3 regions of the Sedimentitalea todarodis genome follow, and region 1 is predicted to be linked to each of the others. Evidence: riboswitches for the same ligand, from Rfam matches in the RefSeq annotation. Region 1 holds a riboswitch; each other region holds the start of a gene.

Region 1 (2,262 bases):
ACAGAAGGCGGACAAAGGCGTTACGGCGATGATGAAGTCGATCGGCTGTCCTTTATCCGGCACGCACGTCAGTTGGGGTTTCCCCTTGAAGCGATCCGCGAGCTTCTTGATCTCAGTGATAATCCCGACCGCTCCTGCCATGAGGCGGATTCCATCGCCCGGCGGCAACTCAAGCAGGTAGAATTAAGGATGGATCGGCTGAAAGCGCTGCGCACAGAGCTGAAGCGCATGATTCATGAATGCAGCGGGGGGAATACGGCGGACTGTAAGGTTCTCGAAGTCTTGCGCGATCATTCGGAGTGTCTGACCGACCATGATGCAATCGGCGCGTAGTCGCGCCAATTGCTCGCATTCCAAAACGGTGTGTAAAACGACAATGGTCGGTCGTACTTGGTTACTAATTACCTTAAGCAGGTTGATAGAGCCGGGCGTGCGGAAGGCCTGTGTTCTCGAACCTCCGGAATGTCTTTGCCAAAGCCAGAGCACCAAGGTCAATGATAGGTTCAAGCAATACAACGATGATGTAGACTGAGGCGAATGCACCTGCATTTGCTAAGGTCTCTGCTGTAAATCCTTGCCCGTAGAATACCCAGAATGCCACCCATGCGACAATTCCACCTTGGAACACCGCAGATAGCTTCGCGGCTTGGCCATAGGTTACTTCAGTGTAAGGGGTGTCGGCCGGTATAATTCGTTGAGCCAATGCCGCCATCGCCAAAACTGGCAGAATGAGCGTGGTCAGGTTCATTCCCAACTGCGGAATGTCTGTGGGTGAAAACAGGAAGCTTTGCGCGACAAGACCAAAGATCAGACCAATAGCTGTTGGAACTGTGCCGAGGATCAGGAAAAGTGTGGTCCCAAGTATCAGATGTACTTCTGACACTCCAACAGGTGGATGCGGCAGAAATTCAAAGAATCCGAGCACCATCGCGCTTGCCGCAGCGGAGCGTCCGACCAAAGCTAAGATGTTACCGTTCTGCTTCACGTGATCAACAGCGAGCTTGGCGACAATTCCAACTGAGGCAACGCCAGTCGCGGTTCCCAGTACGAGTTTTGCGCCGTCCACGACGCCAGGTTCAATATGCATTAGTTCGTCCTTTCTGCACCCATCGTGCAAGATGCCTCCCTAGAGGCGTCACAGTGTACCTGGCAGGTTTCCTGACTCGCGCTTCATCGCGGCAATTCCACCTTCCCGGATCTCTCCAGTGGTATTCGGAATGCAGCTAACGCTCACAGTTGCGTGGGCAGTCTCGGATCAGGACAGGACTTGATGTCCCTACCGCGTTCCCATTTACCCCGCCGCCGCAAATCGGCTTTGGGACCAAGTCCGAGCACCTGATATCCTCGGCCTGCCCGAGTCAAGATGGTTTGTAGAATGCAGTTGGTGTGTAGTCGCTGTGGCAACCAAATTTAGCCCAAGTATGATGCGAAATAACACAAAACTACTCCATCAAACAGCTAGTTACATCAACTCATCTCTTCAACTTTCCGAGAAAAACTAAGCCCAGGACGGATCTCCCTGGTCTCCATCCGAAAAAGCAAAACATCCCCAAGAGCGGAACTCTTGGGGATGTCGTGATCAGACCAAATCAGATTATTCGGCCGTCGCGGCATAGTTCATGATGTGAAAAATCATGTTCTGTTCAATTGTGCCATCGACAAGGTGTGCCCACGGGCCTTTGGCATAGGCGGCGACATCCTCACCCGAATGGGTTTCGGAGGACTTGGGAACCACCGCCTGCTGCAAATAGTCCAGGTCTGTCGCGGCCTCTTCGGTGAGCACCGGTCGCGTACCAAAGAAAGAACCATCCGCTTGTTCGGTCAGAACCGATCCCGCACCGTTCAGGTAGCCTGCGACGGTGAACGGCTTATTGTCGGCTCCCAATTCGGGCTCTCCGGTATGCGCCACGCCTTCGCCGTCGATGCCCATGCACAGGCCAAGGATGTCCGACCCACGCCCGCAATAACCATTGAAGGCAAGTGCATGTTCATGATCAGCCGTCACGATGATCAGGGTGTCGGCATCGTCCGTCAGTTCATCAGCGATCGCGACGGCGTCGGAGAACGCCTTTTGGTCACGTACCGCGCGTGCAAGGTTGCCGCCGTGGTTGGCATGGTCCACGCGACCCGCTTCGACCTGAAGAAAGAAGCCATTGTCCCCCGATTTTGCCTGAAGCGCCTGGATGGCCGCACCGGTCATGTCGGCCAGGCTGGGTTCGTCTTCGCGGTCAGCTTCGTACATCATGTGGCTGCTTTCAAACA
Region 2 (2,262 bases), on a different contig from region 1:
ATGCGACCCTCGACTTCAAGCGGCGCTGTGTTCACATATTCTATGCCTCCGACGTTCAGCGTTCGCCCCAGAAACCTGACGATCAAAACGGCAAGGTACTCGGCGTGGGCGGTCCACTGGAGACGCACCGCCGGGACAAGCGCATGACCCCTGTGGGCATTGTTGAGGGGGGTGGCGATACCATCGCCCACGAGATCGGTCATGGCCTGGGACTTCTTCATCCTGACAGAGACATATCGAAAGAGCCGCTGCGGCCCGGAGAACCGCGGCACGATCCCAACAATGCGACGGACCGCAACAACTTGTTGCTGAAGGCACCGACGGGCGAGGACCTCAATAGCTATCAGGCCGAGTTCCTGAAGCTATCCATTTCCGCAAACGGGCTCTCGCTGGGTTGTCCGGGAAGCTGAAGAAATTGCTCAGTTATACTCGGAGTCTTTGACTTGCCGAATTTGGCGACTTGACGTTGAGGCTTGGAACGATTCGGGTAAGCCAATGATCCGGAACAACTTTCTTTCCCCAGCGGAACGCCTCAAACTTGAGTGCTGCGTGCGCATTCAGCGCGAGGACCATGGCGTCGCGCGGAGGGCGAATGCGATCCTGCTGCTCGACGATGGCGAGAATTGCGTGCAGATCGCGAAATTTCTGTACTTGGACGACGACACCATTCGCAGTTGGTACAAGTCTTATCGGGACGGTGGCTGGGAAGCGCTTGCCCTTGATGGCTGGAAGGGCGGCAAGTCTCGCATGACCTCTGATCAGGAAACCGTGCTATGCGACTGGCTGCAGGCTCGCTTCTGCCGATCGACAGCTGAGATCAGGACCTACATCGCTGCAGAGTTTGGTCTGGATTCTTCACATTCCGGCGGGAGTGGGGTTGAGGCACCGTGCCGCGAAATTTGACTGCGCGCCCACTCTACCGAATGCTGCGGAATCTCCGAACGGCAGCTTTGTCGGCAATTTGCGATTGGCGAAGGGCCTGCTCATTCTGTGCTTGCCGCTGGCCGTAGATCCTGCAATTGCTTGTTCCGTCGGTTTCCTCCGGGAATGAAAAGGGAATCCGTTCCGGCCTTGGCCGGGAAACGGAACTGCCCCCGCAACTGTAGGCGGCGAGCGCCTCTCGATATGCCACTGGGTGAGTTCCGGGAAGGCGAGAGGTGTCGCGACCCGCCAGTCAGGAGACCTGCCGACGCGAGTGAAACCACGATCGGACGGGGTGTGCCGGGGCGGGAAACCTGTCGCGTCCCGTATGATCGCACACTGTTTCGCGTTTTGTCCCTGCCGGTCCCATCTGACGGGAAAGAACGGATGAAACAGACACTGATCACGGCCACCCTGCTGGCCAGCGCCGCGCTGCCCCTGCATGCGCAAGAAACAACCTACCCCCTGAACCTGACGAATTGCGGCGTGGAGATGTCCTTCGACACCGCCCCGGGCAGTGCCGTGACCATCGGCCAGTCCGCGACCGAGATCCTCTATTCCCTCGGCCTTGCGCCCAAGGTCTCGGGCACCTCCGTCTGGTTCAATCCGGTCCTGCCGGAGTTCGCGGAGGTGAACGAGGGGATCGAGCGGATGGCCGACAATGATCCCAGCTTCGAAAGCGTGGTCGCGAAGAAGCCGGGGCTGGTCGCCGTGCAATATGAATGGCACGTGGGCGAAAGCGGGATCGTGGGCACCCGCGAGATGTTCCGTGACGTTGGCGTTCCGACATACATCATGCCCGCCGATTGCGACACCAAGGACAATTCCACCGGCGGGGACGGCACGCGCGTGGGCGCCTTCGACACCGCCTCGGTTTACAAGGGCATCCGCGAGCTTGCGGCGATCTTCGACGTGCAGTCGGCCGGCGAGGGTCTGGTCGCGGAACTGGAGGCATCCGAACGCGATGCTATCGCGCGTGCGGAAGGCCTCGATCTGCCGGGCGATCTGACGGCCGTCTTCTGGTTCTCTTCCGCAGATCTGGAGATTGACCCCTATGTGGCCGGGCGGCTCGGCGCGCCGGGGTACATGATGTCGAATCTCGGGATCGAGAACATCATCGAGTCCGACGAGGAATGGCCGACGGTCGGGTGGGAGAGCATCGCCCGCGCGGATCCAGACATCATCGTCATCGCCTACATGGACCGCCGCCGCTTCCCGGCGGACGACGTGGAGAAGAAACTCGCGTTCCTGCGCACCGATCCCGTGACAAGCCAAATGACGGCCGTGCAGGAGCGGCGGATCGTGCAGATGGACGCCCACGCCATGAGCGCGACGATGCGG
Region 3 (2,262 bases), on a different contig from region 1:
GACGACGCCCGACAGGGCCAGCCCCGCGCCGCAACAGGCGGCTACAACCGCCCGCGCAAAACGGTAGTTCCAGACAATGCCTTCGTCGATCCTGTCGACCGGATAATCCGCGCCGAACATCTTGTTGGCCAGCACCTGCGCCACCACATCCCAGGGAATCGGGGTTTCGCCAAGCGCTGTGCCAGCCATCAACGCAATCAGCAGCACGGGCGGTGCAATCACCGCCCAGTGCCAAGCTCTGCCTGATACGGACCGGCTCACCTGCCGGTCAATCACGGTCATTTCAAATCATACCCTGCCAATGCATCCGCCACCTGATCGAGCGCATAGATTGCGCGGACGGTCGGGCTCATGGCGTGGGCATCGATGGTGATGATACGCCCTTTTTTCACGGCAGCCATTTCGCGTGCCACCGGATCGTTCATCAGGAATTCGCGCTTTTTCTCGATGTCGTCGGCCGGGAACCGGCGGCGGTCCATTTCGGCGATCACGATAAAAGTCGGGTCCGCCTTGGCCAGCGTTTCCCAGCCCACGCTTGGCCACTCCTCGTCCGAAGTCACGACGTTTTCGACGCCCAGCTTGTCCATCATGTAGGCCGGCACACCCTTTTGCCCGGCGACGAATGGATTGGTATCAATTTCGGCCGAAGAGAACCAGAACAGGCCAGATGTGCCGTCGGGCAGGCTCAGTCCGCTTGCCTTTTCGATCGCCTTGGATTCGCTTGCTTTCAAATCTTCGATCAGTGCGGCGCCTCTGTCCTGCACGTCGTAGATCTCGGAAAGCTGGGCGATCGATTTGTACAGCTGGTCGGTCGAAAACAGCTCTGACCGTGTCCCATCCAGCCCCACGAGGTTGTCCTTTTTCTCGCATTCGGTGGGCATGACATAGGTTGGTACGCCGACGTCATGAAACATCTCGCGGGTGCCAACGATGCCTTCCGGGCCCACATGCCATTCGTACATCACTGTCACGAGGTCGGGCTTCTTGTTGACCACACTCTCAAAGCTGGGATCGTTGTCGGCCAGCCGCTCGATGCCGTCATTCAATTCCTCGAATTGGGGCAGGACCGGGTTGAACCATACCGCTGTACCAGAAACCGTGTCGCCCAGCCCGAGCAGGTAGAGCAGTTCGGTCGTGGATTGACCCAAGGCCACCGTATTTTCCGGGGGCCCCTCGAATGTCAGGGTGTGGCCACAATTGGCGATTGTCAGCGGATAGCTGGTCTGCTGCGCTGTGACAGCAGTAGACGTCAGGACCAGCGCCATCACCCCGGGCGCAATCAAGTGTTTCGTCATCAAATGGCTCCTGTGCCATTGGTGGGCTAAGGCATGGGGCAAGATCGAAAGACAAGGAAAGCGGATAATCCCGCCCGATGACAACCACGATCCACCCCGGACATCCCCGCCCGGTTACAGTGTGCGTCGGTAGGTCTCCTGACTCGCGGCTCAGCGCCTTGTTCCACCTTCCCGGGTTGTCATGGCCCAGTGGTTACTTCAGAACGTGGCTCGCCGCTCACAGTTGCGGGGGCAGTTACGTTTCACGCGCTTGGGGCGCGCTGCGAATTCCCTATTATTTTCTAAAGAAAACCGACGACCCTTGATAGAAGGAAATATTCTGCGATGCAAGATCAACGCCATTCGAGTGTTGCCAGAAATCGGGTTGCTTTCCGGAGGTGGTTTGATGGGATGTTCTGGCGTCAGCTATGCGAGCTGCGAAACGTGAGGAACTCCTCAGCGAATTGGATTAAGTTGAAAAAATAGCAAAATGACGAACGAATTGGACCGATTCTGACCGGTTTGCGAACGAGTGCAAGTGACGCCGAGGAGGACCACCGACTGGTGCAGGCTTTCGATGAATTCAGCCTTTGGGGTCAGCGCGGTGCGGTTAATATGTGACCCGGAAAAATGGGTCTAATCCCTGAGTCACCTGATCGCTTCTCGGACCGGACCTACGCAACAATCGCCAAGATCCATTTAGCGGAGACGGCCCCGCGAGGTGATCGGGGCCGTCTCTTCAATCCGAGAATTGCGCATCAGGTATACATGATCAAAGAGGTTGGTGACGACACAGCAGTGATTGGGAATGATCTGTAACCGCTCGCCGATTTCAGGGCGATGCGCGCAAGCTGACAGATCAACGATGCCGTGCTCCTCGGACAGTGCTGTGATTACGGCCTCCGGATAGGTCGTGATGTGCCCATGCCCCTCCGCACCACAAAGATCGGCGGCCAATGCCTTGGAACCACTGTCCAGAATGGCACGA

The links. Region 1 has a riboswitch for cobalamin ahead of QO231_RS21780 (energy-coupling factor ABC transporter permease). Riboswitches for the same ligand answer to the same signal wherever they lie in the genome.
Region 2: linked by a shared signal. The riboswitch ahead of QO231_RS16625 (ABC transporter substrate-binding protein) and the one ahead of QO231_RS21780 (energy-coupling factor ABC transporter permease) in region 1 are both predicted to bind cobalamin.
Region 3: linked by a shared signal. The riboswitch ahead of QO231_RS21225 (ABC transporter substrate-binding protein) and the one ahead of QO231_RS21780 (energy-coupling factor ABC transporter permease) in region 1 are both predicted to bind cobalamin.

Annotation. Positions count from the first base shown of each region.
Region 1 covers NZ_JASMWN010000024.1:31,218-33,479, reverse strand. Annotated here, with positions in the region: gene QO231_RS21785 (MerR family transcriptional regulator) at 1-333, shown strand, start outside; gene QO231_RS21780 (energy-coupling factor ABC transporter permease) at 407-1,087, opposite strand; cobalamin riboswitch at 1,132-1,341, opposite strand; gene QO231_RS21775 (alkaline phosphatase) at 1,595-2,262, opposite strand, start outside.
Region 2 covers NZ_JASMWN010000014.1:89,053-91,314, forward strand. Annotated here, with positions in the region: gene QO231_RS16615 (hypothetical protein) at 1-410, shown strand, start outside; gene QO231_RS16620 (helix-turn-helix domain-containing protein) at 496-903, shown strand; cobalamin riboswitch at 1,016-1,205, shown strand; gene QO231_RS16625 (ABC transporter substrate-binding protein) at 1,309-2,262, shown strand, end outside.
Region 3 covers NZ_JASMWN010000022.1:81,660-83,921, reverse strand. Annotated here, with positions in the region: gene QO231_RS21230 (FecCD family ABC transporter permease) at 1-282, opposite strand, end outside; gene QO231_RS21225 (ABC transporter substrate-binding protein) at 279-1,295, opposite strand; cobalamin riboswitch at 1,407-1,606, opposite strand; gene QO231_RS21220 (D-TA family PLP-dependent enzyme) at 1,974-2,262, opposite strand, start outside.